Regions from separate parts of the Marinagarivorans cellulosilyticus genome, predicted to be linked through region 2. Evidence: predicted binding sites of a transcription regulator. Region 2 holds the regulator's gene; each other region holds the start of a gene.
The links. The regulator sigma-54, encoded in region 2, starts transcription at its own class of promoters, with help from an activator protein. The targets are predictions, from matches to a motif close to TGGCACANNNNTTGCNNT.

Region 1: MARGE09_RS08325 (urease accessory protein UreD) is a predicted target of sigma-54. The motif match lies at 4,568-4,585, and genes of this name have one in related genera.
Region 3: flhA (flagellar biosynthesis protein FlhA) is a predicted target of sigma-54. The motif match lies at 3,167-3,184, and genes of this name have one in related genera.

What each region holds. Positions count from the first base shown of each region.
Region 1 is NZ_AP023086.1:2,129,177-2,139,356, reverse strand. It holds gene ureG (urease accessory protein UreG) at 1-33, opposite strand, end outside; gene MARGE09_RS08350 (urease accessory protein UreF) at 43-750, opposite strand; gene ureE (urease accessory protein UreE) at 740-1,207, opposite strand; gene ureC (urease subunit alpha) at 1,255-2,964, opposite strand; gene MARGE09_RS08335 (urease subunit beta) at 2,991-3,299, opposite strand; gene ureA (urease subunit gamma) at 3,323-3,625, opposite strand; gene MARGE09_RS08325 (urease accessory protein UreD) at 3,684-4,535, opposite strand; gene MARGE09_RS08320 (alpha/beta fold hydrolase) at 4,833-5,498, shown strand; gene MARGE09_RS08315 (cation:proton antiporter) at 5,502-6,707, shown strand; gene MARGE09_RS08310 (patatin-like phospholipase family protein) at 6,704-9,007, opposite strand; gene MARGE09_RS21625 (MaoC family dehydratase) at 9,324-9,998, opposite strand; gene MARGE09_RS08300 (MipA/OmpV family protein) at 10,090-10,180, opposite strand, start outside.
Region 2 is NZ_AP023086.1:2,340,281-2,350,460, forward strand. It holds gene uxaC (glucuronate isomerase) at 1-556, shown strand, start outside; gene yjgA (ribosome biogenesis factor YjgA) at 553-1,077, opposite strand; gene mgtE (magnesium transporter) at 1,125-2,483, opposite strand; gene MARGE09_RS09220 (HPr family phosphocarrier protein) at 2,596-2,865, opposite strand; gene rapZ (RNase adapter RapZ) at 2,862-3,755, opposite strand; gene MARGE09_RS09230 (PTS sugar transporter subunit IIA) at 3,879-4,340, opposite strand; gene MARGE09_RS09235 (RNA polymerase factor sigma-54) at 4,376-5,902, opposite strand; gene lptB (LPS export ABC transporter ATP-binding protein) at 6,073-6,798, opposite strand; gene lptA (lipopolysaccharide transport periplasmic protein LptA) at 6,785-7,438, opposite strand; gene lptC (LPS export ABC transporter periplasmic protein LptC) at 7,422-8,012, opposite strand; gene MARGE09_RS09255 (KdsC family phosphatase) at 8,009-8,566, opposite strand; gene MARGE09_RS09260 (KpsF/GutQ family sugar-phosphate isomerase) at 8,566-9,549, opposite strand; gene MARGE09_RS09265 (calcium/sodium antiporter) at 9,609-10,180, opposite strand, start outside.
Region 3 is NZ_AP023086.1:4,273,834-4,284,013, forward strand. It holds gene flhF (flagellar biosynthesis GTPase FlhF) at 1-822, opposite strand, end outside; gene flhA (flagellar biosynthesis protein FlhA) at 887-3,121, opposite strand; gene MARGE09_RS17585 (malectin domain-containing carbohydrate-binding protein) at 3,678-6,104, shown strand; gene MARGE09_RS17590 (DUF1552 domain-containing protein) at 6,130-7,500, shown strand; gene MARGE09_RS17595 (VPEID-CTERM sorting domain-containing protein) at 7,647-8,261, opposite strand; gene MARGE09_RS17600 (ISL3 family transposase) at 8,415-9,647, shown strand; partial or broken gene MARGE09_RS21760 (ISAs1 family transposase) at 9,885-10,180, opposite strand, start outside.

The DNA of each region.
Region 1 (10,180 bases), 210 kb from region 2:
TAAAGCCGGTTTGTTCGGTTGAATATTACTCATACGGAATCCTTAAGATCGAAATAGTCGTGAATATTGGTATTCGTGTAATGTCGACGCCAACACTTGACCCGGCAAGCTGGCACCTAGGTTGTCATCGGTTGCGTCTTGCGCTGCCGCTATCGCCAAGGGAATGGCCGGCAGCAATTGAATTAATAATTTTTGCGCCGCGGTTTGCCCCAGCGGTACTATTTTAGTCGCTGCGGCAACTTGGTTTTCTAGCCAGCTATAGGCAAAACTCTGTAATAAATCGCCGATAGGTATTTTCCAGTGGTTGCCAGCCAGTGCAAACATCACCGCAAAACTGGGCTTTTCTTTGAGGGCGTTAATGGCGTCACTCGGAAAATCTAAATCAGCTAATAACCGGCTTAGTGCCATGCCGAGCTGTTCATCCTCTAGCAGCAATTCGCTGGTTTCGCGGCAAGCTCGCAAAAAATAGTTCCAGTGATTAACCGTGGTATAGTTTTTTTCGCCCCACGCTTGATAACAGCGTATTAGAACGGGTAAATCTAAACTGCCAAGCCCGTGTAATAAAACACCGCGCAGCCAATCTGCCACGCTATCAACCGTTGTTAATTTACCGTGATCAATCGCGTACTCTAGCCCTTGCGAATAAGCGTAAGCCCCTACCGGCAATGCTGGGCTAGATAAATGCAGTAAATGCAACAACGACTGAGAGCAGTGCGTCACAGGCTCCGCCGATTGTAATTTAATGGTCATGCGAATGACTGTGGCCGTGACCTGCTGAATGCCCGCCGGCGTAAGCGCCCGGTTCAGGCTGAAAAGCCGCTTTTTCGCACTCTACATTTAAACCCAAACCGCGCACCATATCGTCTAATACGTGATCGTGCTGATAACGCAAAAAAGCATCTGTAATTTGTAATGGCACATGGCGGTTCCCGAGGTGGTAAGCCGCGCGCGTTAGCTCCAAAGAAGTTTTTGCATAAACCGTGCTCACGCTTTCGGGCGCCGCAACAACCACGGCTACCTCACCGGTAGTGCACTGGAGTAAATCGCCATCTTTTAGTACATGGCCACGCTCAATAAACCAACCCAACGCCTGCCCGCATACCGTTTGGCTACGATGTCGGCTTTTTTGCCTGTCGTCAAAGGTTAGCTCCAGTGTGAGTGTTGCCGCTGGCGTCTGCCCAGTAATAAGCGAATGTGCTTCTAACATAAATATCCTAACAAACTTAATTTTTAAAAGAGGTCATGGCTGGCGAGCTAAAATAAATAATACCGCTGCGCCATCGGCAAAACTTCGGCCGGCTCACAGGTTAAGGTTTGACCATCAGCTTTCACCTCATAGGTTTGAGGGTCAACTTCCATCACCGGCTGATAATTATTCAGTACCATATCGGCCTTTTTAACACTGCGACAATTTTTAACTGCACTAAGGGGCCGCTCTAAGCCAAATGTTTCTGCAATACCCGCATCAATACCCGCCTGCGACACAAAGGTCACCGAGGTTTGAACACATGCTTTACCATAAGCGCCAAACATCGGGCGATAATGCACTGGCTGCGGAGTCGGAATTGAAGCATTGGGGTCACCCATTGGAGCCATCGCAATAGCGCCGCCCTTAAGAATCAACGAGGGCTTAGTACCAAAAAAAGCCGGCTTCCATAATACTAAATCTGCAAGTTTACCTACCTCAATAGAGCCAACTTCATGGCTTATGCCATGGGCAATAGCAGGGTTGATGGTGTATTTAGCAATGTAACGTTTTGCACGGAAGTTATCGTGGCCCGCATCTTTGCCATCAACCATATCTTCGGGTAGTGCACCGCGCTGCACGCGCATTTTATGCGCAGTTTGCCATGTGCGCGTTACCACCTCGCCAACGCGGCCCATTGCTTGAGAGTCTGAAGAAATCATCGAAAATGCGCCAAGGTCGTGCAAAATATCTTCGGCGGCAATGGTTTCTTTTCGAATGCGAGAATCGGCAAAAGCTACATCTTCAGGAATACTCGGATCGAGATGGTGGCACACCATTAACATGTCTAAATGTTCATCAACGGTATTAATCGTGTAGGGCCGTGTAGGGTTAGTGGACGATGGTAATACATTGTCTAAACCGCACGCTTTAATAATATCCGGAGCGTGGCCGCCGCCAGCGCCTTCCGTATGATAGGTGTGAATAGTACGGCCTTTAAATGCGGCAATAGTATCTTCAACAAAGCCGGATTCATTTAATGTGTCGGTATGAATCGCCACCTGTAAATCATATTTCTCTGCAACACCTAAACAACAATCAATTGATGCTGGCGTGGTGCCCCAATCTTCGTGCAGCTTAAGGCCAATAACACCGGCTTTGGCTTGCTCTTCTAACGCCTCTGGCAAACTGGCATTACCTTTACCTAAAAAGCCTAAATTCATTGGAAACGATTCGGCCGCTTGCAGCATTTTGCCAATGTGCCAAGGTCCTGGTGTGCAGGTTGTCGCATTTGTGCCAGTTGCAGGGCCTGTGCCGCCACCAATCATCGTAGTAATACCACTGACCAGCGCCTCTTCTATTTGCTGCGGGCAAATAAAGTGAATATGGGCATCAATACCGCCAGCGGTCACAATATGGCCCTCGCCTGCAATAACCTCGGTACCCGGCCCAACTTCAATCGTAATACCAGGCTGAATATCTGGGTTTCCCGCTTTACCTATCGCCGCAATGCGGCCCGCCTTAATGGCAATATCGGCTTTGACAATTCCCCAGTAATCTAGAATTAGCGCATTAGTAATTACTGTGTCGGGCGTATCGTGGCAGCTTGCTTGGCTTTGGCCCATACCATCGCGAATTACCTTACCGCCACCAAACTTTACCTCCTCCCCGTAAATCGTGTGGTCTTTTTCAACCTGTATCCACAATTCGGTATCCGCTAAACGCACTTTATCGCCTACTGTGGGGCCGAACATTTCAGCATAGGCGCGCTTATTCATCGTTTGTGAAGAGGTTTTTTTATCACTCATGATAAGTCCCCCATAATATCGCCACGAAAGCCATACACTTTACGGCGCCCCGCTAAAGCGACTAGCTCGATGCTTCGGTCTTGGCCCGGCTCAAATCGCACAGCAGTACCTGCAGCAATATTTAAGCGATAACCCTTTGCTTTTTCTCGGTCAAAAATCAATGCAGGGTTAGCCTCAAAGAAGTGGTAATGGCTACCCACCTGTACAGGGCGGTCGCCAGTATTTGCAACCGACAATGTAATTACATCACGGCCTTCATTTAACGGGATTTCCCCGTCGGCAATTTGATATTCACCAGGAATCATTTATTCGCTCCGCGCAGGTGGCGCTACACAATAGGGTTATGGACGGTGACAAGTTTTGTACCATCAGGGAAAGTTGCTTCGACTTGCACCTCGTGCACCATATGTTCTACACCTTCCATAACATCGTCTACGGTTAATAAAGTCCGCCCAAAAGCCATTAATTGCGCAACCGTTTTACCGTCGCGGGCGCCTTCCATTATTTCGAAACTGATTAACGCAACCGCTTCTGGGTAATTTAGCTTTAACCCCCTCGCCTTGCGTCGCTCGGCTAACTGGGCTGCACTAAATAGCAATAATTTATCTTTTTCTCGTGGCGTAAGCTCCATCGGAGGCCTCTAGTTTTTTAAATGTGTAAAATTAATGTGCGCAATAATATATTAATGATTAAGTCGCCCAAATACGTGGCGAAACCGCCGCTTTGCCATTTAACTCTGCGCGTAACCCATGCCATAAAAATTCGAAACCCAAGCGACATTCACAGGCCGAATCCCCTAAATAACGCACAATGCATAGCTCACCTTTTTGCGTTATCCCCCAGCGGCCATTAAAGCGTTGCTGCAATTTGCTAATCCACTGTTCGCGTTGCTCTCGCACGGTGGTAACCGTTAACACAAAAGTACCCATACTATTAGCGCCATCTAACCCCCAATGCCCTTTTTGCAGCGCGCTACCACCATCAACAACGTTGCGCTCGATTAACAAAGGGATACCATTGCGGTAAATGTGGATGGATTGAATACACTGGCCAGTATCAAAGGTTAAATCATTCGCTGGGCGGCCAAAGCATACAATATCCCACAACGCCAGCTTGGCGCTGTCACCATTCAGGTGCGCTTGCGTTTGCAATAATGTATTCGCGCCGCCAAATACTATCGTTTCCTGCGGTAGCCATTCCAAGCAGGCTTGCTCTGCAACAGCTAACTTAACCATTTGCTGTTGTTTTTCTGTGGCGTTATCCACACCGTAAACTTTACCAGCCGATGGCGTTGTAATTAAAGCGTGTGCACCACTTTGTACCTTCGCCTCAATCTGTAACTCATCCCCTAATACAAGCCCCCCTGGTGGGTGGATTAAATAGGTATGGCAACATGTAGGCTCGGGGTAAAAGGGCTTTAGTACGCGCAAGGGGCCGAAATGGCTGTTGCCCACTATGCGTGTGGTATCGCCCCTAAGTGCGAATTCCAAGGCTAAACTAGCCTGCCAGCAGCGAGTAATCGGTAAATGTTGCGCTGTCATAAAAGTCCGGTTTGCAAAAGTTAAGCCCTTGTTAGTCAAGATTTGTACCAGCCATAAACTCCGATGCTATAAGGCTTTGCTGCGCCCAAACAGCACCAATATGGCGCAATATTGATTTTTACAAACCATCGCGCACCACTATTGGACACTAACATATAGTTAAACTGCTCTTGTCGCTGGCCATATCTTTCCCGCTAGATTATCTTTAAGCCACCCACATAAATACCTAGCAAGCAGCAACCCGATATGCACAAATACAAAGCTAGCATACTTGCACTTCTATTCTCTGCTGGGGTTATGAGCACAGCTCACGCGCAGTGTGTCATTCTTTTGCACGGTTTAGCACGCAGCAGCAACTCTATGGCCAAAATGGAAGCCGCCCTTGCGCAAAATTACACTGTCATCAATGTTGACTACCCCTCAAGAGAACACACAGTAGAGGCGCTATCGGCTATCGCCATTGCGCCAGCGCTCGAGAAATGCGAGGGCAATACGGTAAATTTTGTTACGCATTCTATGGGTGGCATATTAGTGCGCCACTATTTAACCCAGCACCCAATAGAACAACTGGGCCGAATTGTCATGCTAGGGCCACCCAATCAAGGGAGTGAAGTCATCGATGCGCTAGGTGATTGGCCAGGTTTTGAATGGTTAAATGGCCCTGCCGGCCAACAGCTGGGCACTCAGGCCAACAGCCTTCCGTTAGCGCTTGGGCAAGTCGATGCCGAGGTTGGCATTATTGCCGGTGATCGCACCATCAATTTTATTTTATCGGCAATAATTCCAGCTGCCGACGACGGCAAAGTTGCCGTGGAACGCACCAAACTAAATGGCATGGAAGACCATATCATTATTCACACAACCCACCCATTTATGATGAAAAACAATGAGGTTATTATCCAAGTAAAGCACTTCTTGGCTAACGGCCATTTCGCCCACAATAAAACAACCACTGCGAAATAACACATGTATTTAGACATAGCATTAATTGCTGGTTGCACTGTAATTTTTGGCTGTATAGCAGGCTTAATCGAGCGTTCGTGGGTCAGTGGGCCTTTGATTTTTATGGCTATTGGCTATTTTTTTGGCCCTAATATGCTGGGCGTTTTTTCGTTTAGCGCCAATATTGATACCATTAAAATATTGGCCGAGCTCACGCTCGCTGTTGTATTGTTTAACGACGCCGCAAGCATAGGTTTAAAACCTTTGGAAAAGCACCCGCTTGTACCCACCCGCACATTGCTTATAGGGTTGCCATTAACCATAATACTTGGGGCAGTGTTAGCTGCTGCCATATTCCCCGAATTCACGTGGGTGCATGCTGCACTGCTCAGTATTATTCTTGCTCCGACCGATGCCGCCTTGGGTTTAGCGGTCATAAAAAACAAAGCCGTACCACAAGAAATACGCCGAGGGCTTAATGCCGAAAGCGGTCTTAACGATGGCATATGCGTGCCTTTTTTATTGGTTTTTTTAGCTTTAGCGCAAGGCCAAGCGGCCGAGCAATCCTTAGGTCAGTTTTTATTAACCACACTTGTTAAAGAGATCGGCATCGGCATTCTCACCGGAGTCTGTGCTGCAGCCGCCGGCTGGATTTTGTGCCGGCACGCGGTAAAAGCTCATTGGATTTCTAAGCGCTGGATTATTGTGCCAACCATATCCCTTGCGGTAATGACTTTTGGCTTAGCTCAATACATAGGCGGCAGTGGTTTTATTGCAGCTTTTTGTGGCGGACTGTTGTTTGGCGACAAGCTGCATGGTGCCTACAATGACGAGTTCGAAGAATCAGAAATTAACGGGGAAATTTTCTCGTTATTAACATGGTTACTCTTTGGCACGCTGATGATGAACATCATTAAAGATATCACATGGCAGCAGCTGTTTTATGCCGCACTAAGCTTAACTGTTATTCGCATGCTACCGGTATTTATTAGCCTTACTGGCAGCCAGCTATCAACCGAGAAAAAACTTTTCGTCGGCTGGTTTGGGCCACGCGGGCTAGCCAGCATTGTCTTTATTATTATGTTAATGCAAAGCGACATAACGTACAGTGAAACCATTATTAATACAGCCACCATTGCCATTATGTTAAGTGTGATACTACATGGGATAACTGCTTTTCCTTGGTCTAAGCGCTTTAAACAAGGCGCACCTAAAACGCCGGCAGACTAAAAGGTTACCCCTAGGAAAACATACAAACTTTTACCACCGGTATCCGATCTACCGTAGGCTAAATACGCTGGACCTATAGGGGTATCCCACCCTAAAAACAAGCTGCTACTGTGAATTAAATCAGAATAATCTACGTTCGATTTAGCATACCAAGCATTACCAGCTTCTACAGAGAACCCCAAATACAAGGGAAAATCAATCGCACCAAAATCGTTTTCAGCCAGCTGATAGGTATACACGCCGCTGGCAAAACGTACGTGCTGCCCCGATATAAAATTAGATGGGTTACCCGATAAGTTCAAAAAACCTCCGAGGCTCGCGCTGCCTAACAGCGATAAGGCATCGTGATTCAAGGTGCTTTGGTAACGCAACAGGCCTCTAATACTATGCCGCTGATACGACAAAACGCCATTGTATTGGGCATCAATAAAATTGGAGTAGTTGGATAAGTTCAACACTTCATCTCGGGTGCGAGACAATATGGCTTTTAAATTCCAACCCCTAGAAGGAAAACTAGCGTTATCCAAACTATCAAAATTAACTTCTAATATTCCGCCGCGCTGATCGACATGAATATCTTTTACCGTGGCATATTCATCCAAATAATCGGGCACATCAAAAACGCCTCGGCGATATAAAGCGCTAAGCGTCACCTCAAATTTATCCCAAGTATTCCAACCAATGCCCGCCGAAACAGTAGAATCTCTCGCTTGCACTGTTCCCAAGGCACGCCCAGCATCTTTATATTCAAATACCGTTCTTTCGTATTCCCCAAATACATCCCAAAAGAAACCGGTTTTTTTGATCGGCCAATACAGCTCGGTATTAATGACTTTTTCAGTGCCCACCTCAAATGAGCTTACCCACTCAGCGCCATATTGCGATAAATTGGTTAAGCGGTACGATGCGCCCAATTGGTACTCACTGAACGAGCTAAAATCGTCTTCAAAGTTAAACTTAAAATCGAGATAACCCGGCCCCCACTCTTTTTCATCAACCCTGATATTTAAAGCACTATCACCTTCCAGATCATCCCAAGAGGTGGTAATACGTGCAATAGTACCTTGACCATACAGCCTATTAATACCGGTATTAATTTCGTCCACTGCCATATTTTCCCCTACCGCCACGCCCATACGGTGTAAAATATAATCGTCATTGAGCCGTGTATTATTGCTAAGGTTAATGGCGCTTATCAGTATTTCGTCGTCAAATGGCAGGTTTTGTGTCGTTGTTGCGCCAGGCTGCGATGGCAATGGTGTTACGTCCCCGTCATTAAGCCCCGGCGCAATAATCGCCAAACTTCTTTGATTTAATTCAGTTAATGTTTGTTGGTAGCCTTTATCTACGGCCTCCAACACTCGGTCAAAGCTCAACAAGCCAATATCGCCTAACTCTGGAATAATTAATATATCGGAGGAAGTTAATAAGGCTTTTTGCTCGGCTACGTTTCGGCCAGTTAGGAATTTAGTGAGCTGCAATAAAATTGCAACACCAGAGTTAAGCTCGTCTTTACTGTTAGCTGAAGCACCAATATCTACCGCAATAACGATATCAGCGCCTAAATTTTTAGCCACGCTAATAGGTACATTATTTGCGATACCGCCATCTACCAGTATTCGCCCTTCGTGTACAATTGGACGCACGATTCCAGGCAATGACATAGAAGCCTGCATCGCCGTAGCTAGATCACCATAAGATAAAACAATTTCTTCACCGGTTTCGGCATCTGCAGCCACGGCTCTAAAAGGAATAGGCAATTGATCAAAGCTAGTAAAATTAGGGTAAGTTCCCAACATACTATCAAGCAACGTCTTCATACTTTGCCCCTGAATAAACCCTTTGGGTATGCTCACTCCCTTGCGCGTCAGTCCCAAATCGACGTGTATTTGAAATTCATCTAGCTGCCGTTTACGCCGCATTGGAATATCGCTGCGTGTTAAATTATCTCGGTACCCAGAATTCCAGTCGGCTTGCTGAAATAGCTGCGCAATAGCGGCTGAGTCTTTGCCACTCGCATACAAGCCTCCCACAAAAGCGCCAATACTTGTCCCCACAACTAAATCAACAGGAATGTGCCGTTCTTCTAACGCTTGAATAACGCCAATATGGGCGCCGCCCTTTGCGCCACCGCCCCCCAAAACTAATGCCACACACGGTCTATTGTCCACCTCAGAACACGGGCCATCGTCTACGCTGGGCGATGATTTGGCATAACGTTGATCAGCTACCGCCACGTTAAATGCAATAGAAATAATCAGCAACAAAGGTAAGGCCGCAAAGACCAAGCGATTTTTCATGGAAGGGTCACAAATTTTAAACGGCGTTTTTAGCTCACACACCAACGATCATACCTGCGTCGTTGGTGATCGCATTTATTTAAAACCGGCCAGAAAATAATCTGCTTGCCGGCCTTTTTATGTGTGATTGTATTGTTGCTAGCCCGCAAGCAAGTACAGTGGGATGTTAGCGCTGGCTTTCGCCGAATGGATATTGATTTAACCCTTACTAACTCACAAGACGAAACATCTCTACAGCTAGGCATCAAAGGGCCCTACCTTGGGTTGCATGCAAGTTTTTGAAGCGCCGTTTACTTCACACTAATTACGCATAGCCTTAAAAATAAACCCGTAAAACCGTTTCAGCAACGCAAGCTAAGCGGCGGCTGCCGTCTATTTCTACACTAATTTCATTAACGACATCCACGCTGCGTTTGGATGGGATTAAATCAATTAATTTTGTGCGCGCACGTACACGAGACCCCGCTTTTACAGGGTAAGGGAAGCGTACACGGTTCAAGCCATAGTTCACCAACATACGCGCTTCAGGGTAGGGGTTGTTTTCAGGGTTGACCGAGTCGGTTAATTTAGGCAATAGCGCCAACGTTAAAAAGCCGTGGGCAATGGTGCACCCAAAAGGGGATTCTTTCGCGGCGCGCTCGGGGTCAGTATGAATCCATTGATGATCATCGGTAACCTCTGCAAAGCTATTAATGCACTCTTGACCAATACAGTGCCAGTCACCCATGAAGGTTTCTTCATCTAACTTTTGATACCACTTATCATAGAAGCTTCGCGCTTCTGGGCTAATCGTTTGTGGCAGCTCTGGCTCACGCTCAAAAAACGGGTTTATCTTACCGACCCAAGGGTTGTTGAGGGTGTTACTAAGTGTGAGGCTAAATTTTTCAGACAAGTTGCGCAACTGCGGCTCAAAACGAGATTTAAACTCAACCGTTTTAAATTGCTCGCGCAATACCCGCTCTTTTTCTTTTAAAAACTCAACAACACTCATAGATGATTCCGTCCCAATGAATAAATAAAAATACCACTAACCACCTTTACACCATCCGTTGCTAATCCCCTTTAAGATGGGTAAACCCAAGTTATAACGCCCATAATGTTTTACCCAAACCAAAACCAATGGCACCGTAGTGCTCAGTTCGCACAAGGGGACTGTGTTCAAAGGTAGCGCCA
Region 2 (10,180 bases):
CAAGCGCAATTGGGTTATGCAGCTTCATATGGGGGCGCAACGCGATAATAATACCCGCATGTTAAATCGAATTGGTCCCAATAGTGGGTTTGATTCAATTGGTGATAGCCCTTTAGCAGCCCCTTTGGCTGGCTTGCTAAATGCAATGGAAGCCACCGGCGAATTACCTAAAACAATTTTGTATTGTATTAACCCGAGCGATAACGAAGTGTTAGCGACTATGGCGGGTAATTTTCAAGGAGTAAATATTGCCAGTAAGGTACAATTTGGTTCTGGCTGGTGGTTTAACGATCAAAAAGATGGCATGCAGCGGCAGTTAATGCAGCTATCCCAGCTGGGAATGTTGAGCCACTTTGTGGGCATGCTAACGGATAGCCGCAGTTTTTTATCCTACACGCGGCATGAATATTTTCGGCGTATTTTATGTGAAATGGTCGGCGGCTGGGTAGTCGCAGGCGAAGCCCCCAATGATTGGGCGCTTCTGAGTGGTTTAATTGCTAACGTTTGCTTTCATAACGCGAACCGCTATTTCGAGCTGGGATTAGATCCAGATTAAGTGGCTTGGCGCAAAGTTTCCCGCAATAATTTAAACAACTTACGCGCATTGGTTGGCGGTTTGTTGTTTAGTTTTTCTGTTTGCGCATTTTTACACACTTGCCTAATTTGCTGGCGGTCTGCAAATGGAAATTCGTTATAAAAGTCGGAGAGGGCACTGGTGTCGTTGCTGTCCAGAAGGCGATCGCGCCAGCCCTCTACAATGTGTAGTCGTCTTGCGTCACCTTGTTGCTCGTCTTCTATTTCTTGGTAGGCAGCCTGAATCGCTTCGTGGTCGGCGGCGCGCATTAACTTTCCAATAAATTGCATGTGGCGCTTTTTGGCGCCATTTTTTCGAATGTTGCGTGTTTCTATGATGGCATCGTAGAGGGTTTCTTCTAGCGGTATTCTTGCGAGCAAATCATCTTTCAATTCGGTGAGTGCTTCACCAAGGTCTTGTAACGCAAGACACTCTTTTTTAATCGCCGTTTTACTGACGATTTCATCGTCATAATCAGTATCGTGCTCGGGTTTATCTTGCATAACTCAAACCTATTCTTTGGTGCCAATATTAAAAACGTGTGCGCGCATTAAGCATAAAAATAGGTAGCTAAACCTAAGAATGCAAAAAAGCCTACCACATCGGTAATGGTTGTTAGTGTAACGCCGCCGGCTAAGGCTGGGTCTATGCGCATGGCCTTTAGGCCAATTGGGAGTAGTGCGCCTGCCAGTGCTGCGGTAATAAGGTTAATAATCATCGCGGCGGCAATAATAAACGAGATCCGCCAATCGCCAAACCATAAACCGGCAATACCTGCCATGACTAAAGCCCATAATAGACCGTTGATAATGCCAACGCGCACTTCCCTGCTCATCAGCCAGCCTAAGTTATTGCGGCTAATATGGCCTAATGCCATGCCGCGAATCACGACGGTTAAAGTTTGCGAACCGGCAACGCCGCCCATGCTAGCTACGATGGGCATGAGTACTGCAAGCGCGACGACCTTATCAATGGTGTCTTGGAATAAATTAATGACGCTTGAGGCGAGTAGAGCGGTTATAAGGTTTATGCCAAGCCACAATGCTCGGCGGGGGGTTGTTCTTGCTGTGGTCGCGAACGTGTCTTCTTCTTCATCAAGACCTGCGGCACCCATAAATGAGTGATCGGCTGTTTCACGAATTACGTCGACTACGTCATCGATTGTGATTCGGCCAATAAGTTTGCCTTGCTCGTCAACAACAGGGGCTGATACCCAGTCGTTTTGTTCAAATAATTTCGCGACATCGCTTTCGTCTAAATCGGCTGATATAGGGTTTGCATCGGTTACCATCACTTCGCGCACAGTGGTATCACCGGGTTTTGTAAGCAGTGTTGCCAGCGGTAATAACCCGAGATACATATCTTTTTTATTGACGACAATCAGGCTGTCTGTTGATGGTGGCAATTCGTTGTGCCGGCGCAGGTAGCGCAGTACAACATCGAGTGTAAATTTTGGCCGGACGGTGATGGTATCGGTATTTGTTAAGCCGCCGGCGGTATTTTCTGGGTAGGCCAAAACCGCTGTTACGCGCTCGCGATCTTGATCGCTCATGGCTTCTAAAACTTGCTGAGTAATTTGGTCTGGCAAGTTTTGTAGAATATCAACGATGTCATCGGTTTCGAGAGTTTCTGTTAACTCAACGAGATCCTCGGTATTCATTTGCGCCAGGTAAAACGATTGAATATCTTCTGGCAGCTCTTCGATTAGTTCGGTGCGTGCGCTTTTACCAATAAGCTCCCATATCACGCTGCGTGTATGCGGCGGGGAGGATTCGATAACGCGCGCTAGTTGCACAGGCGTTAGCACGCGCAGCGAATGCTTAACCTGTTTTAGCGTGCCGCTTTGCAGTAGATTGTGAATATGGCCGAAATGTTTTTCGGTACTTGAGTGGCTATTGCTCTTTGGCATTGACTACAGCTCGATGGTCACGACGTGGCTACGCAAAGGTAGACGATTCGGCGCGCCTTTGTAGGCACGGCTATTATTAATTGCTGATATTGATTGGCGTAAAGCGAGTTTTTTATTCGTCCTCATCAAAGCGGTTGTTAATAAGCTCTACTACAGAGGCTACAGCGAGGTCAGCATCGCTACCTTCGGCAGTTATGGTAATGTCGGTTCCTTTACAAGCCGCCAAAAGCATAAGCGACATAATGCTTTTGGCATCAATCGCTTTGCCATTGCAGCTAACGGTAACTTTGCTACTGAATTGATTGGCTGTATTGGCTAGTTTGCTGGCTGCTCTTGCGTGTAGGCCTAGCTTGTTGCAAATCGTTGTTGTTTGTTCGCTCATTGTTTGGCCACTAAATGCGCTATGGGTTGCGCTTGTCCTGCTAATTGACGGTGACGCACTTGTACATTGCCATAGGTATTTTTAAACACTTTCGTCAGGTGTTCTGCCAAAAATACTGAGCGGTGCATGCCACCGGTACAGCCAATGGCAACAGTAAGGTAGCTTCGGTTATTGGCCTGAAAAGAGGGCAGCCACTTTGATAAATATGCAGCAATATCATCTGCCATTGCCATAACCTCGGGCTGTTCTGATAAGAAGGTCTGTACGGGCTCTTCTAGGCCGGTAAAACCTCTAAGCTCGGGTTTCCAAAATGGATTAGGCAAACAGCGCACATCAAAAACAAAGTCTGCATCTACTGGCATGCCGTATTTAAAACCAAAAGATTCAAAGCTTAAAGCGGCACTTTTACTGTCTTCGCCAACCACTTTTTTGCGAATCACACTGCGCAATTCGTGCAAGGTTAGAGTGCTGGTATCTAGCGTAATATCGGCAAGTGCGGCGACGGGTTCTAGAATGGCGCGCTCGCTATCGATAGCCTGCTGCAGGCCTGTTTTGTCGTTAGAGAGCGGGTGTTTGCGTCGTGTTTCGCTAAAGCGTTTAAGTAATACGGTATTGCTGGCGTCTAGGAAGATGGTGGTAAATTGTGAGGCCTCGAGCTGGCAGGCCTGGATAATGCTTGGGTATCGGCTTAAATCTCCACCAATATTGCGGGCATCAATACCTACGGCTAAAAACAATTTACCGTTATCCACGCTTTTCATTTGAGTGATTAATGCGGGTAGTAAGCTCACTGGCAGGTTGTCGATACAGGTATAGCCGCAATCTTCCAAAAGCTGTAAAGCCGTTGATTTGCCTGAGCCAGAGCGCCCGCTAACAACAACAAACTGCATGGTAACCTCCTCGTGAAATAATGGTAAACATGAAAATAGTCTGGCGCCACGGTTGGTCAATTAATTTTTTGCTTCACAGTGTAGAGTACAATTATGACCTTCAGGTGCCCTATAGCCGTTCTTTTAACTTTCTTTGAATGGCGCGACGGCTGCAGTGTATAGGGCATTATTGCTACCGGCACCGCGTAATGTTTTTGCGTAATCGGTGCCTTGCAGTGCCTCAGCCAGCGCAGCTAAATTTTGTAAATGATCGTTGTCTGCGTCCTCTGGGACTAGCATGGCAAAGATCAAATCAACCGGTGTGTTATCTACCGAGTCGAAATCAATGGCGTTATTGAGCGTCATTACGGCACAAATAGAAACGCCACCGGTTGGAAAACGGCAATGAGGGATGGCAATACCCTCGCCAATGCCGGTCGAGCCAAGCCTTTCTCGTGTAATTAATTGTTGGAACAAATCATCTGCTTTTAACGCAGGTACACTGCTGGATATTAATTCAGCCAGCGCCTCAAGGGCGCGCTTTTTACTGGTACATTCGGTGCCGCACAGTACACGGTTCGCCGATAGCATTTTCTCTAGTGGCATAGATAACTCAGCCTTATAGCACTTAAAGCCAACTATTATACAAGTTGCTTGCGCTCGTTCGAGGGTGGAATTTGTAATGATTCTCGGTATTTTGCAATGGTTCGTCGCGCAACCTTAATACCTTGATCGGCCAGTAATTCTGTAATTTTAGAGTCGCTTAAGGGTTTTCGGGTATTTTCGGCAGCGACTAATTTTTTAATAATGGCGCGAATGGCTGTAGATGAGCACTCGCCGCCGGATTCGGTTGCCACGTGGCTGGAAAAAAAGTATTTAAGCTCGAAAATACCTTGCGGAGTGTGCATGTATTTTTGTGTTGTTACGCGTGAAATTGTCGATTCATGCATTTCGACCATTTCGGCAACGTCATGCAAAACCATTGGCTTCATGCCTTCGGCACCATGCTCCAAGAAGCCCTGCTGGCGTTCGACAATACAAGTGGCAACCTTAAGCAGTGTTTCGTTGCGGCTTTGTAGGCTTTTTAAAAACCAGCGCGCTTCTTGTAGGTTGTCTTTTAAATAGGTGTTGTCGCTGCTGCTATCGGCACGCTTAACCAGTGAGGCGTAATCAGAGTTGATTTTTAATTTTGGCGCAATGTCTGGGTTAAGTTGCACTTGCCAGCGGTTATTAGCCTTTGTAACAAATACATCGGGTACGACATATTCAGTGCTTGATTCGCTGATGGCGTCGCCGGGTTTGGGGTTTAAGCTTTGAATTAAAGCAATAGCGGCTTGAAGCTCGGGTTCTTTGACTTTGAGCTTGCGCATTAATTGTTTGAAGTCGCGGCTGCCGAGTAGCGGCAGGTAATCGGCGACGAGCGCTTTGGCTGTGGCAAAGCCGGGGGTGGATTCCGGTAGTTGTAACAGTTGTAGGTACAGGCATTCGCTAATGTTACGGCTGGCAACCCCTGGTGGGTCAAACTGCTGTACGCGGCGCAATACGGCGGCGACTTCGTCGTCTTCAAGGTCGGGGAAGACTTTCTGCATGCCCTCGAAGATGTCGTCCAAGGTTTGGCTTAGCATGCCAGAAGGTTCGACTGCATCAATAATCGCGGTTGCAATCTCGCGGTCGGTATCGCTCATGGGCGTGAGGTTTAGTTGCCACATCAGGTGGTCTTGTAAGGTTTCGGCGCTGGCGTTGCGCGAGTCGTAATCGAAATCTTCGTTTTCGGGGCGCGATAGGCCGCTGCCACTCGAGCCGCTTTGGTAGATGTCGTCCCAGCTGGTATCAACCGCTAAATCTGTGGGGATATTTTCGCTCCAATCGTCGCTGGCGGCAGGCTCGTTGGCATCATTGGTATTTTCTGGACTTGTTTCGGCAGCTTTTACAGGCGTCTCGCTATCGGCGGGTAATTCTGATTGCGCATTGCTTGCGCGTTCGGCATCGCCGCTGCTATCGCTAGCACCACTGTCTTCAGTGACTTCTAGCATCGGGTTATTTTCAAGAGCTTCTTGAATTTCGTTTTGCAGATCGAGAGTCGAAAGTTGCAATAGGCGTATTGCCTGCTGCAACTGAGGCGTCATGGTCAGCTGAGTGCCGAGTTTGAGTTGCAAAGAGTGCTTCATCGAAGAATAAATCCATCAAGTTTTTTGCTCTGCACAAATTGAGAGCGTCTTAAAGTGATTGTAGTCATCCCTGCGATGTACTGCAATGGCCTGTAAAAGCAAACTTTAGGCCATATCGAAAAAATCTAATGGTTGCGTGCTAGCGCTCAAATCGTCTAATGAATATTGACTTAAAGCTTGAAGTCTTGCCCAAGGTAGACTTCCTTGACTTTCTCGTTTTCCAAGACCGTATCCGGCGACCCGGAAGCAATAATGTGGCCTTCACCTACGATGTAGGCTTGTTCGCAAATATCCAGTGTTTCGCGAACGTTGTGATCGGTAATTAGCACGCCTATACCTCGGTCCCGAAGGTGCGAAACAATATGCTTAATGTCGGAAACCGAAATAGGGTCTACTCCGGCAAAAGGTTCATCGAGCAAAATAAATTTTGGGTCGGCCGCTAAAGAGCGGGCGATTTCAACGCGGCGGCGCTCTCCACCGGACAGGGCCATGCCGAGGCTGTCTTTGATGTGGGTAATATGGAACTCTTCTAAGAGTTTATTGGCTTCTGCAATGCGGTCTTTGCGCTTGAGGTCTTTGCGGGTTTCTAAAATAGCTAGCAGGTTTTCGGTGACGGTCAGCTTCCTAAAAACGGAGGCCTCTTGTGGTAGGTAGCCTAAGCCCAATCTTGCGCGCTCGTGCATGGGCTTGCGGCTAACGTCTTTACCATCGATAAACACTTGCCCATGGTCGGCGCGCACTATGCCGGCAATCATGTAAAAACAGGTTGTTTTACCCGCGCCATTGGGGCCGAGCAAGCCGACAATTTGGTGGGTGTCTACACTCATGGAAACATCTAAAACGATTTTTCGGGCGCCATAGCTTTTGGCGAGGTTTTTTGCCTCAAGAGTGGCCATTATCGATTCCTGTTACTGCGCTTTGGTCGGGTGTGGTTGGCATATTTGGCGTTTCGCGCTTGTCGTCTAGCTGGCCTTGCGTGGCGTTTTCTGGGTTGGTCTGATTGCTTTTCGGATCGTTAACTTCACTATCGGGCAGTTCGCTGCGCAGTGCTTTGGGAGGAATAACCATGCGTACGCGGCCGCTATCTTTATTGTTGCTATCCGCTTTCACAACAGACTTGCGCACATCGTATTCAATCGTTGTTCCCGACAAGCTAGTCCCTTCTTGCTGAAGGGATGCACCTTCTAATAGCCGTAAGGTTTCTTGGTCGATGCGGTATTCCAATATGTTGGCCTTAGCGACTACCTTGCCGGCTTTATCGCTGGGCTTTTGTTGGTAGGCGGCAGGCTTGCCTTTGGCAATAATTTTGGTGACTTTATCTTTGGTGTTGTAAATCACAATTTCGTCGGCGTTAATACGCATCGAGCCTTGTGCCATTTCAACCTTGCCGGAGTAGGTGGTTGTGCCGGCTAGCTCGTCGCGCTCGGCGCTGTCTGCGTCGATGGTAATGGGTTGGCTGCGGTCGCTTTGCAGGGCGACGGCATTGGCGCCGACACACAGTAGTGTAGCGGCAACCATTTTACTGAATAGGTTCATGCTGTCCTCGCACGTTGGCCAGTAACTTGATGCGTTGGGTGATCATATCGACCTCTAAGCCGTCGGCATCAATAGTGCCGTTTGAGCTTTCGATATGTACATGCGCATCGGTGCTGATGCGTTTTTGGTGTGGGAAAATATCAATACTTTCGGTGCTGAGTTTTGTCGTGATGGTTGCCGCATCTTTTTCGGTTTGCCAAACTTCCACGTCATCCCACAAAATAAGCTTTTCTCCGTGCGCCATCACTTTGCCTTGTTTAGCGGTGACAAACCAAGGCTCGGGTTCGCCGTAGAGCGTCAATTTAGGTGCAGTAATCAGCATGTAATCTTCATCTGACGTGTTTTGGGTATCGGCGCGGAAGTGTTTGAGCGTAACGGCATCAAATTCGTAACTGAGCTGGCCGTTTTCGTCAAAGTGGCTGGTACGCGCATCGTGTAGCACGGCATAAGGAAACCGTTCAAACGGGGATTCGACTTTTGCGAGCGGGTTCAGTAGCTCAGGGCGGCTGTCCCATAGCAAAACGACTGTCATCGTAATTACGCAAATTAGCGAAATATAAACCCAGTTTTTCACTCGGCAGAACCTGTATAAAATTCGATAACAGCTTGGTATTTATCTTGTGCAATTAACAGTGCATCACAAGCTTCACGCACGGCGCCTTTGCCTCCGTGGCGGCTACTTTGCCAATGTGATCGGCTGAGTACTTCAGGGTGTCCATTGGGGACGGTAAGCGCAAGCCCTACTTGAGTCATAATCAGTAAATCGGGTAGGTCGTCTCCCATGTGGGCTATTTCTTCAAGGCGTGGTGGCGTTGGCATTGTGGCTAGCAATTCGTGCAGGGCTACCAATTTATCTTCTCGCCCTTGGGCGAGTAATGTTATGCCTAAGTCGGCACAGCGTTTTGCAACAATCGTGCTTTTGCGGCCGGTAATAACCGCAACCTGAATACCCGCGCGCAATAATAAACGAATGCCTTGGCCGTCGAGGGTGTTAAAGCTTTTTAATTCCTCGCCGGATTCGCTAAAAGTAATGCAGCCATCGCTTAAAATGCCATCAACGTCCAACACTAATAAGCTGATTTTTTTGGCGCGCGCTAATGCCGCGTTATTGAAAGTATTTGTCGTCATTACACCAGCCCTGCGCGTAGTAAGTCGTGAAGGTGTAGGACACCAAGAATATGATTTTTATCATCGGCAACAACCAATGTTGTAATTTTGCGCTCTTCCATCGTTTCGAGCGCCTGAATAGCCAGAGTTTCGGCGCTGGTTGTTTGCGGTTTTTTTGTCATGATTTCGCCAATACAGGCATTGCTAATATTGGCGCCAGTATCGATTGCACGTCGTAAATCACCGTCGGTAAATATGCCAAGCAGTTTGTGCTGCGGGTCGACTACGGTAGTCATGCCAAGCCCTTTACTGCTCATGATGGCCAGAGTTTCGGTGAGTGGCGTATCGGGTGTAACGGCAGGGATTTCTCCGTCGCTACGCATAACGTCTTGTACCCGCAGCAACAAACGGCGCCCAAGGGTGCCGCCGGGGTGCGAGCGAGCAAAATCGTCGCGAGTAAATTGCCTTGCCTCGAGTAGTGCAACTGCGAGCGCATCACCCATTACCATTGCAACGGTGGTGCTGGCGGTAGGAGCTAAATTGAGTGGGCAAGCTTCTTTTTCGACGCTGGCGTCAAGTACGATATCGGCCCCTTTCGCTAATGCTGAGTCGGTATTGCCAACCATGCTAATAACGGTAATGTCTTGGCGTTTTAAGGCTGGGAGTAACGCTAAAATTTCTGCCGAGTTGCCAGAATTTGATAGTGTTAAAACGATGTCGTCTTTGGTGATCATACCTAGATCGCCATGGCTGGCTTCTGCTGGGTGAACAAAAAACGCGGGTGTGCCAGTACTCGCCAGTGTGGCAGCAATTTTTTTCCCGACATGCCCTGATTTTCCTACGCCCATAACGACTATTCGCCCTTTACAATAGAATAGGCGCTCGCAAGCTTGTGCAAAATTGTCATCAATTTTGTGGCTCAATGCGTTTACGGCATCTTGCTCGATAGTGACGGTGCTTTTACCAGCGTCGATAAATTGCTGTGGCGTTGTTTTATGGCTCATAAGACATCATGGCATTTTTAAGTATTAATTAGCGCGGTGGATAATTCACTGTTGCAGTGTTACTGCGCCGTCGTTTGATACAGTATTACATAGTAACCAGCATAAAGGCCTAGCATGGAAAGGCCAAATGGCCAGCCGATACCGGCCTTGCTTTTATCTGCCCTAAACAAAAAGGCGGCTGCCATTCCTAGTGCTAATAACAACGTTAGCCCTGCCATGCTGGCATAGTCGCGCGAAAATGCAGCAGGGTCTATTTGAGTTGTTTGAATAAGCCCAGGCACCGCCATGACTGCTAATAAATTAAAAATATTGGAGCCAATGATATTACCCAGTGCAATATCGTGATGGCCTTTAAGGGCGCTCATAACTGATGCGGCTAATTCTGGCAGGCTTGTACCAATAGCAATAACGGTTAGCCCAACAATTAGTGGGCTTACGCCAAATGCGAGTGCGGTGGTTTCGGCGCCGAATACAAGAAGCTCGGCGCTACCAATTAAAACGGCAAGGCCAATGACAAACCATAACCAAGCTTGGCCTTTTGACATGTCGGGGATTTCTTCTTCCTCGGCAACAACTTCGCCTGGCGTTAGGTCGCGGGTTTTGGCCCGAATAATAAAAAGCATTACTGGAA
Region 3 (10,180 bases), 1.9 Mb from region 2:
ATTTGGCAAGCGCTCCTCATCATTGGCGCAAACTAATAAATCTTTAATTAAACCTTGCGATAAACCCAGTTGCTCTAACTGCGTTGCCAACTGACGTGCGCGGCCCGTTAAAGGGCTGGGTTCTGCACGCGGAGCGTATTGTTTTTGCCATATTTGCTCTTCCAACAACATGCGCATTTCTGCAATTTCGTCGTACAAGCTGTGTAATTGTTTGTTTTGTTCGGCACTATGTTCGTCGTCAAGGCCACGTGCTTTCACCTGCTGAGCAAAGCTGGCTACTTGTCGGTTTTGTGACATTTCTGGCGCCGGCTCGGTATGTTTTTGCGCTGGCGCTTTGGCCTTAAGCGGTACGTCGTATTCGTCATCGGTAATAGAAATAGCCGATGCAGCCTGCCCTTTTGCCGCTAGCATGCGTTCGTGCGCAGCTTGTATTTCGCTGGCTAAGCGCTCGGCATTGGCCGATGTCGATTCGCTAAAACGCGCTTTTTGCGGGCTGGGCTCGGCATTGTAATTAGGTTCCGCTGGCGCCTCGCTAGCCAGCGCCGCAACGCGAGTATTCGAGGCCACACGCTGTGCATTGTGGTGCTCTTCCCACTCGGTATCGCTGGCGAGCGGTTGATCCAGCTCATCATCAAACGATGCGGCAAAACGCTTTTTGGCCGCTTTAGCCGGTGATGGTGGTGTATCGTCCAAGGTAGCAATAATTTCTACGCCTTTTTCAGCGCGCTTGCTCGACAATATAATGGCATCTGGGCCAAGCTCTTCGCGCACTTTTTTTAATGCGCGGCTCATATCACTCGCCATAAATCGCTTTGTTGTCATAACCTACCTCCACCTACTCGGCTTAAAGCTGTAATCCTATTGTGCGGGTGCTTATCCTTGGGCTTTACCCATTTTGCAGTTCGCCGCCCACACTGGCTTGAATCGAAATCTCTTTGTTATCGGGTATTTCGTTGTACCCCAGCACATGAAGCTCTGGCAGGCTGAAGCGGGTAAATTTCACCAGCATCGAGCGAATAGGTGCAGCTACTAATAATATTTGCGCTACACCGGCAGCTTCTAACTTATTGGACGCTTCAATTAACGACTGATTAAGCCTTTCGGCTAATTGCGGTTCGATAAAGTTTGAAGGGTCCGCGCCAACTTTTTGTGCTTGTTGCAGTGACTGTAGCAACAAGTGTTCCAGCGAGGCATCTAGGGTAATAACATTTAATGTGGGCTCGTTACCGATAATGTTTTGCACAATTTGCCGCGAAAGTGCAACGCGCGCATGGCCCGTTAATGCCGCAATATCGGCGTTTTTATCGCCGTGTGCGGCTAGCGCTTCTACGATGGAGCGCTTATCGCGAATGCTCACTTGCTCGCGCAATAAATTTTGCAGCACCTTAAGTAACTGGTTAACGGTAAGCGTGTTAGGGACTAACTCTTCTACTAATTTTGGCGATTGCTCGGCTAATAAATCGAGCCACTTCTGCACATCTTCATGGCCCATTAGCTCGTGGGTATGCTTTTGCACTAGCTGGTTTAAATGCGTTGCCACAACGGTGGCTGTATCAACTACCGTATAACCGAGGGTTTGCGCTTGGTCTTTTTGGCTATCGTCAATCCATATGGCATCTAAACCAAAGGCAGGGTCTTTTGCTGGCGTGCCATTCACCGGGCCAAATACTTCACCGGGGTTAATCGCCATAAACTTGTCGGCAAACACTTCGCCGGCCCCTACCTCTACCCCCATTAAGGTAATGCGGTAAGCATTAGGCAGTAAGTCTAAGTTGTCGCGAATATGCACCGGTGGAATCAAAAAGCCTACGTCTTGCGAGAGCTTTTTGCGTACGCCTTTAATACGGCCCAATAATTCACCGCGCTGGTTTTTGTCCACCAATGGGATTAAGCGATAGCCCACTTCCAAGCCTAAAATATCAACCGGTGTTACATCGTCCCAACTGACTTCTACCGGCTCGTCGGTGGCTTGCTGATGCTCTAAGGCCGGCGCACTGCCACCACCGCCACTAGGCATTAATGGTGCTGGTTCGCCATTAATGGTTCTAGCGCCCATTCCTCGATCGTCGGTTTCGTCCACTAGCTCGGCCACATCACGCTTAAAGTGAATGTAATACGCTAACGAGCCACAAATAGCCGCTAAACCTAAAAACGCCACATGCGGCATGCCCGGGATGGACCCCATAATGGCCAAAATAAACGCCGCTATACCCAACGCTTTAGGCGAGGCAAACATCTGCCCGGTCACCTGGTTGCCCATATCCTCAGAGCTATTCACACGGGTGACCATAATTGCCGCGGCGGTCGATAACAGCAAAGACGGCACTTGCGCCACCAAACCATCACCAATGGTTAACAATACATATTTTTCTAGCGCATCCGAAAACTCCAGCGAATGCTGCGCCATCCCTACAATTAAACCACCAATAATGTTGATAATAAGAATCAAAATACCGGCTACGGAATCGCCGCGTACAAACTTACTGGCACCATCCATAGAGCCATAAAAGTCGGCCTCTTGCGAAACCTCGGCCCGGCGAATTCGGGCTTCGTCTTGGTCGATTAACCCGGCATTCAAATCGGCATCAATCGCCATTTGTTTACCCGGCATGGCATCCAAGGTAAAGCGCGCGCTTACTTCAGAAATACGCCCTGCACCTTTGGTAACAACCACAAAGTTGATAATCACAAGGATAATAAACACCACCAAACCAACGGCAAAGTTACCGCCAATAACCACCTCGCCAAAGGCTTGAATCACTTTACCGGCGGCTGCGCCACCTTGATGCCCTTCCAACAAAACCACGCGCGTAGAGGCCACATTCAACGCCAACCGTAATAAAGTCGCTACTAGCAGAATCGTCGGGAAAATGGCGAAATCGGTAGGTTTTAGTGTATACACGCTCACCAGCAACACCACGATAGAAAGCGCAATATTGAACGAGAAAAATGCATCCAATAAAAAAGGCGGCAACGGCATTGTCATCATGCCAAGCAGCATGAGCAGCAGGATAGGCACAGACAAATTGCCGTGCCACATAGCCCTAGCACCGCGCATTGCCTTATCGCGCGTCATCGTCTGCGGCACTTGCCGCAGGTGTTGAAACAGAGAAATCGACATCAAAAACCGCCCAAACTTTGACGAAAAATACGTAATGTTCAGGCTATCGCAAGATGTGTTCCTAAATGAAAAGTCGCCTTAATCCTAGAAAGCGCAATTGAGAGTCAAGCGGATGGGAGTCAACAAGATCCGGATTGCCTTGGTGTGCATAGCGCGTAATAAAAATGTGTAATCGCCTTATTTAGTGACGAATCATTTTTTATCCCGCTTTCAGGAATACGTCGGTTCAACAGGTCCTATACCCCCAATAATTAGAACCCAATAAAAAGCCTCTAAAAACACAAATTTTGGCCAAAAAAAGAAAAATATAGGCAGTAAAGATAAAAAAAAATAATAATCCGGGTAAAACCGTGAATACCATCATAAATACCAAGCAGTATCTGCTCTACCATGATTCACGAACTCGGATTCAGACGGTTAATTGAAAGGCATTCGATTTCGGCGCGGTGAAAAGCGTTCAGTGCAAGCAAGGGCCTCTTAACGCACTAGCAAGCACTTTAACCACACGAGTAATACTCAATAACAATAATTCACTGATCAAACAATAGGCTAACCTATGTTTCGTTTCCAAAAACTGTCACTAACGGTGGTCTTTGCGTCTGTTCTTGCTGCATGCGGCGGAGCGGATTCAAACAAGGATGAAATAACGAGCTCCAGCAACTCGAACCCCATCAGCTCTACTTCCAGCCTCCAATCTTCAAGCACTGCGAGTTCTCAATCGGTTGTAGAGCAGCCCCAAGAATTCGAATTCGACCCCGTCGTCGCGCTGGCGATTAATGCCGGCGGCGAGGAAATCACCGGCACAGATGGCATTCGCTACGCGGCCGATGCCTATTTCAGTGAAGGCAATACCTATTCAACGGAAGGCGCAATTGATCTCACAGACAATGATGCGCTTTATCAATCGGAGCGATGGAACGCGGGCAATTTACTTTACGAAATTCCCATGGCCAATGGCATCTACGATATCACGCTTAAATTTGCGGAAGTCTTCCACGATACCGCCGGCGCTCGTGCTTTTGACATCGCACTTGAGGGCACAGCCGTAACTACGGGCTTAGATCTGGTAGCCCAAGTCGGCCCTTTAGCCGCACATGACATCCAATACCATGGTGTTGAGGTCAGCGATGGTACATTAACAATCGAGCTGACAGGAACCCTCGACAACCCCAAAATTTCCGCTATTGTCGTCTATCGTGAACCCAATGGTGGCGATATTTATCGTCAGCAATGCCTTGGCTGTCACGGCAATGAAAAAGGCGAGGCTGCTATCACCGGCGGCGCGCTTACCGCATCTGAATGCCGCGCTTGCTCTTCACTCGACAATTTAGCAAGCTTTATCGATATCGCCATGCCGGCTACCAAGGCGTCTTGGTGTAAAGGTCAGTGCAGCATCGATGTCGCTAATTACATCCTCGATAACTTCGCGGGCTTTAACGGGATTCCCGAAGAGGCTCCCGTTGAACAAGTCCCGCTTGCGGGCGATATTGCCGCTTGCGAGCAAGGCGAAGATGCAGCCTTTGGCGGCCTACGTCGCTTGACGCGTGTTGAGTATCAAAACTTAGTTTCACAGCTGTTCAACGACACCAACGACTATACCGGCAACTTCGGCAAAGACGGCAAGCTGGGCAACTTCAATATCAATGTTGAAGTGCCTATCTCTGGCTTACAAACCGACCAGTATATGGAAGTTGGCGCCACTGTAGCGCAATCTGCGGCGGCCAATCTAAACCGTTGGGCACCGTGCACCTCTGAAGACGTTAATTGCGTTAACGACATTATCGATAATGTCGTCAGCCGCGCCTACCGCCGCCCGTTAACCTCCGACGACAGAGCACGCTTGCTGGCGATCTTCCAAGACTCCGCTGGTGGCTTTGAAACCGCGTTGGCTACTATGCTGCAAGCGGTATTGTCCTCGCCCTATTTCCTATATCACTTGGAATTTGGTACAGACCAACACCTACCGTCGGGCGTAGTGCCTTTATCGTCACACGAGATAGCGGCTCGGCTATCGTTCTTCTTGTGGCGCAGTGCGCCAGATGCAGCGCTGCTATCGGCAGCACAAGCCAACCAGCTGCAAACGCCCGCGCAAATCGAAAGCCAAGCACGGCGCATGCTGCAAGACCCGCGCGCAAAGGTCGCTGTTGGGCGCTTCCACCTAGAGTGGCTTAAACTCGCCTACCCCGAGGCCGGTGCCGCCAACGAGGCCGAAGCAATCGCAGCCATCGAAGATACCGTACGCACCGTGACTGAGCTAACTTACGCCGACAACGGCGACTTTAAAGACTTGTTTTCCGTGTCTTATGGTTTCTTGAACGATGTCACTAAAGACCTGTACAGCGTGACAGGTTCTGCCACCGCGCTCGGCTCGAACGGGTTCGATAAATACGCGCTTGCCCCCATCCAGCGCGGCGGCATTTTAAGCCGTGCCGGCTTCTTGAGCTTTAACACCCCACCGTCTGGTCGCGGCAAATTCGTTCGTGAGCAACTATTGTGTGGCGTCATTCCGCTGCCGCCGGCAGATTTTATTCCGGAGGCACCAGAGGGCGACCCCAATAGTCCACCGCGCGAACGCTGGGCCGAGCATGTGACCAACCCCGCTTGCGGCGGCTGCCACCGACTGATGGACCCTCTTGGCTTTGGCTTTGACCATTATGACGACCACGGTCAGTGGCGCTCGATGGTGGGCACTTGGCCAGTCGATGCCACCGGCGAGATCGTTGAAACTACCGATATCGATGGCTTATTCGATGGCCATGTCGAGCTGCAGCAAATCTTATCCACCAGTGTAGACACCCAGGCCTGCTATGCCGTGCAATGGTTTAGGTTTGCGATTGGTCGTCAGCCAGGCCTAAAAGACAGCTGTGCGCTGGCCGAGATCAATCAAATAGCCAGCAACGAAAACTACAACATCCGCGAGGTGATGATTGCCATCACTCAATCGGACGCATTCCGCTTTCGCCGCGCTGAACCCGCGCAATAAGCCACAGAGTCATCGGAGCATTGTTATGAGTATTCTGATCAAAACGGATAAAAATAAATGGACTCGCCGAGCTTTAATTCGTGGCATGGGCGTTGGGGCGGCATCGGCACTGCTGCCCGTGCTAGAAGCAGATGCACAGGATTCGGCACCCAAACGCGTAATTATTATGACCACGCCGAACGGCATCGCCCCCGAAGTGGAGCCTGTAGGCAGCCAAACCAATTGGCAATTTGGTTCGGCCGCAAGCACCCTGAATGATGTCCGCTCGGATATCACCTATCTGCGCGGCATTGATTTAAAAACCTACACCACCAACCGAATCCCCAACGACCACCCGCCGGTCATCCATCAGCTGTTAACCGCATCGGATTCGATTGACCCTATGGACGGCAGCAACCCAGCTGTTTCGGGTACTTGGCTAGCAAGCGGTCAATCCATCGACCAATTCTTAGCGGATCGGCTAATGGCTAACCCCGCCACGCAGACGCGTTTTCGATCGATTGTCGCGGGTGCCGATTGCGGCGCATTTGCTTGGCAGCAAGTTTATCGCCAACCGCAAGAGCCCATATTCCCAGAAAATAACGCCGGTAATTTGCACGCGCGTATATTCGAGGGCGTCACCCCGGGCGGCGGCCAACCAGACCCTGCGTTGATCGCCGAACTGGCCCGGCGTAAAAGTGTTGTCGATTCTGTGCAGGATGAGCTGAATGCTGTTTTGTCGCGAGTCGGTAGCGCCGATAAACAGAAAATTGAATCCCATATCAATGCTATTCGCGAAATCGAACAGCGCCTCGATTTTGATCAGCAATCTTCGGCGGGGGCAGCCTGCGAGGTGCCCAACCTACGTGGCACACCCGGATCACAAGACGATCAACATCGACTTAAAGGCACGAACATGATGGACATCATCGCCAATGCCTTCGCCTGTGATCAAACCCGTGTTGCCACCTTGCAGTGGGCGAACGGTGCCTCGGGTATTCGTTTTAGCTCGCTAGGCATCGATGAAGGCCACCATGATCTCACACACGATAATTTCGGCCCCAACGCGGGTAAACGCGCACAAATTGCTGGTTGGTATGCCGAGCGCTTCAAATACTTTATCGAAAAACTCAAGTCGATTCCGGAGGGTAGCGGTAGCGTACTCGACAATACCGTCATTTTATGGACATCGGAGCACAACGGTGCCCAACAGCACGGGCGAACTAACATTCCATTTTTCTTGGCGGGCGGGCTCGGGGGGGCATTTAACACTGGCCAGTTTTTGGATTTCTCCGGTAATTCACTGGCACACAATGATGTGTATGTATCCTTGGCACAAGGGGTCGGTCTTTCGGACGTAACCAGCTTTGGAAAAGCCAGCTTAGTACGCGGACCAGTGCCGGGGCTACTGGCTTAACTATTCCTAAAAATACAAGCAAAAAGAGGATGTTGATAACGAACCAAAAAAGCGCTGAAGATATCAGCGCTTAGGGGGCTTAAGCTACAAGGCGTCGCCTGTGACCTTGGTCAGTCAAGGCGACACAAGGCGACAAGATGAATAGCTTAGGTTAGTGAGCGTGAACGCTTACGCTCTCTCACAACCGTAAGCAAGCCAATAAGGAGCGCCATAGCGATACCGCCAGAGGCAGCATCGATTTCGGGTACCGAGTGAGCTTCGCCGCGGGTATACATGCGAACGTATGAATACTCGTCGCCAACGAAGTCTTCGTCTGGCTGGAAACGGCCGCTATTGTTGCCGAGGCCAGCAAAGTAGTACGCTGACCAGTTTTCGCTCTGTTTGTCGCTACCTTGTTTTACGACAAACATCGCATCTTCAAAGTTGCTCAACGCAGCACTATCAAACTCCCAAAAGTAGTTGCCGCTGGTGCCCGTGGTGGCGGAAAGGCTTCCAGTTTCGGTGCCAGTGTCGTATTCAAAAGTACCGGCAAGTGACCAGTCATTGAACAGCCAGTTTGTCACGGCAGCGTCTATATCTTTTTTCTTGTTACTGCCGGATTGGCAATCGTTAGCACTGAGGTAGTCGGCGGATAGTGGCGCTAGGACCTGGAAGTCGCTGGCATCACAGTCAACTGCGAACGCTTGAGTGGACATTAGCATGCTAGCTGCAGCGCCTAGCGTGGCGAATTTGATTTTCGTAAGTAAAGCAAATTTAGACATGTTTAACCTTATTAATTGTTCACATTCAGCGGCTCGATAAAGCAAGTAATAAGCCAGGGGTCTTCTCCGCTTTAGTGAGGTAAAAAGAGATGCTAAGACCCGCCATATCCGTTGAAATGTAAGGTTCTCACGCCACTACACTTAAACGAATATATGAGCCTTAACATCTCCAGCAAAATTTTGAGCCTTCCTGGTCAGCGTGTCAAACAAGTTCAGCATGACTTGGCCCTGCAAAGATTGACTATACACTGCAAGCGAGACCGTCGTTATAGAGCGATTGACCCGTCAAGTAATGAGGCGGCCAACATCAACCGATACTTGCGCAGAACGATCCGTGATGTCCCTTTGTGTGGCTTCGAGTGCTATTTGGAAGTTGAGCTCGCTCAAGTTGTGACGACTTGCGGTAGGCGTCTAATGGAGGCTTGCGAATTTGTCGATACAGGCAATCGCTATACTCAAAGATTTTGCCAGTTGGTGAGCGGATTGTGTCGCCATATGAGTATCAGCACGGTCAGTCGGCACCTAAAGCTACGATGGGAAACGGTGAAAAATATGGATAAATTTCACCTAGAGAAAACGTTGCCTGCACTTAATCCTGAAAAATTAATTGACTTAAAATATCTTGGGGTCGATGAAGTCGCTAGAGCCAAAGGCCATGATTATATGACGGTGATTTATGACATGGAATCCGGTCATTTAATTGGCGTTGAGACAGGCCGTAAAGCCGAGGTGTTGACAGCGTTTCTAAAGCGCTTACCAGCACAAACCGCTGAAAACATAGAGGCGGTAGCCATGGATATGGGGCCAGCCTATCAAAAATCGGTACGCGAATGCTTGCCTAATGCTGACATTGTTTTCGATCGGTTTCATGTGATGCAAAACTACAGTAAAGCCATGAGCAATCAGCGTAGGATCGAGTTCAGAAAGGCGGATCGCGCAGGCAAAGAGCAGCTTAAAGGTACCCACTACCTGTTGTTAAAAAATGCCGACAAGTTAAATGATAAACAAGCCAATAAACTCCAGACATTGCTCGAAAATAATTCCAATATCAATACACTTTATATACTCAAAGAGCAGCTCCAAGCTTTGTGGAATGCAGGGAATTATGACGCCATGATGAATGCATTGGAGCAGTGGTGCGACATCGCGGAACAGACGAATATGCTCTATCTCAAGAAATTTGCAAAGTCACTAAGGAAGCATAGCGTAGGCATTTGTAACTACGGAAAACACGGGCTGACTAGCGCCAGAATTGAAGCCGGCAATGTCAGCATTGGCATGATTCGCAAGCGAGCAAGAGGCATCAAGGATACCGAGTACTTCAAGCTAAAAATAAGGCAATCATCGATGCCTGACGAGCAATCCATGTTCTATGGAAGCCACTAGATCACCTCACTAAAGCGGAGAAGAGCCTAAGCCAGAAAAATAAAACCATAATAAACAGTAGCTTAGGACACTTTCGTATCAACGATGTAAACCTATTCGACGCGGCAGTTGGTTTTATTATGGCCGCAGATCCCGCTCTACCATAATGCGCATTAGTTGCCCCACTTTTCGCATCGGTAGCGTCAAGGCTACTGACTAGCTCCAAGCCGCCGTCAGCTCAGGGCCGCCTAGTAATAATTAGACAGTCAGTAGAATTTTTGCTCTATAGTCATCATCAATAGCGGAGGCCATGACTCGGTGTTTTAATCTGCGCTTACTCCTATCGTTAACCTTTAGCAGATTCATCCAAAACCTTTTTATAACAGCCATTGCAGCCGCTCCAGATGCGAGCCTACATTCATCCTCTTTAAAGGTAACATCGAGTTGCCAGTGGCTTCGAACTGCAAAGACCCCGCGTTTCGCGTCAACTGTCAAAGAGCTTAAATACCAAGAAACTTCTGAGGACTTTTTTCGCCTTTTATTGTTTTGGTGTT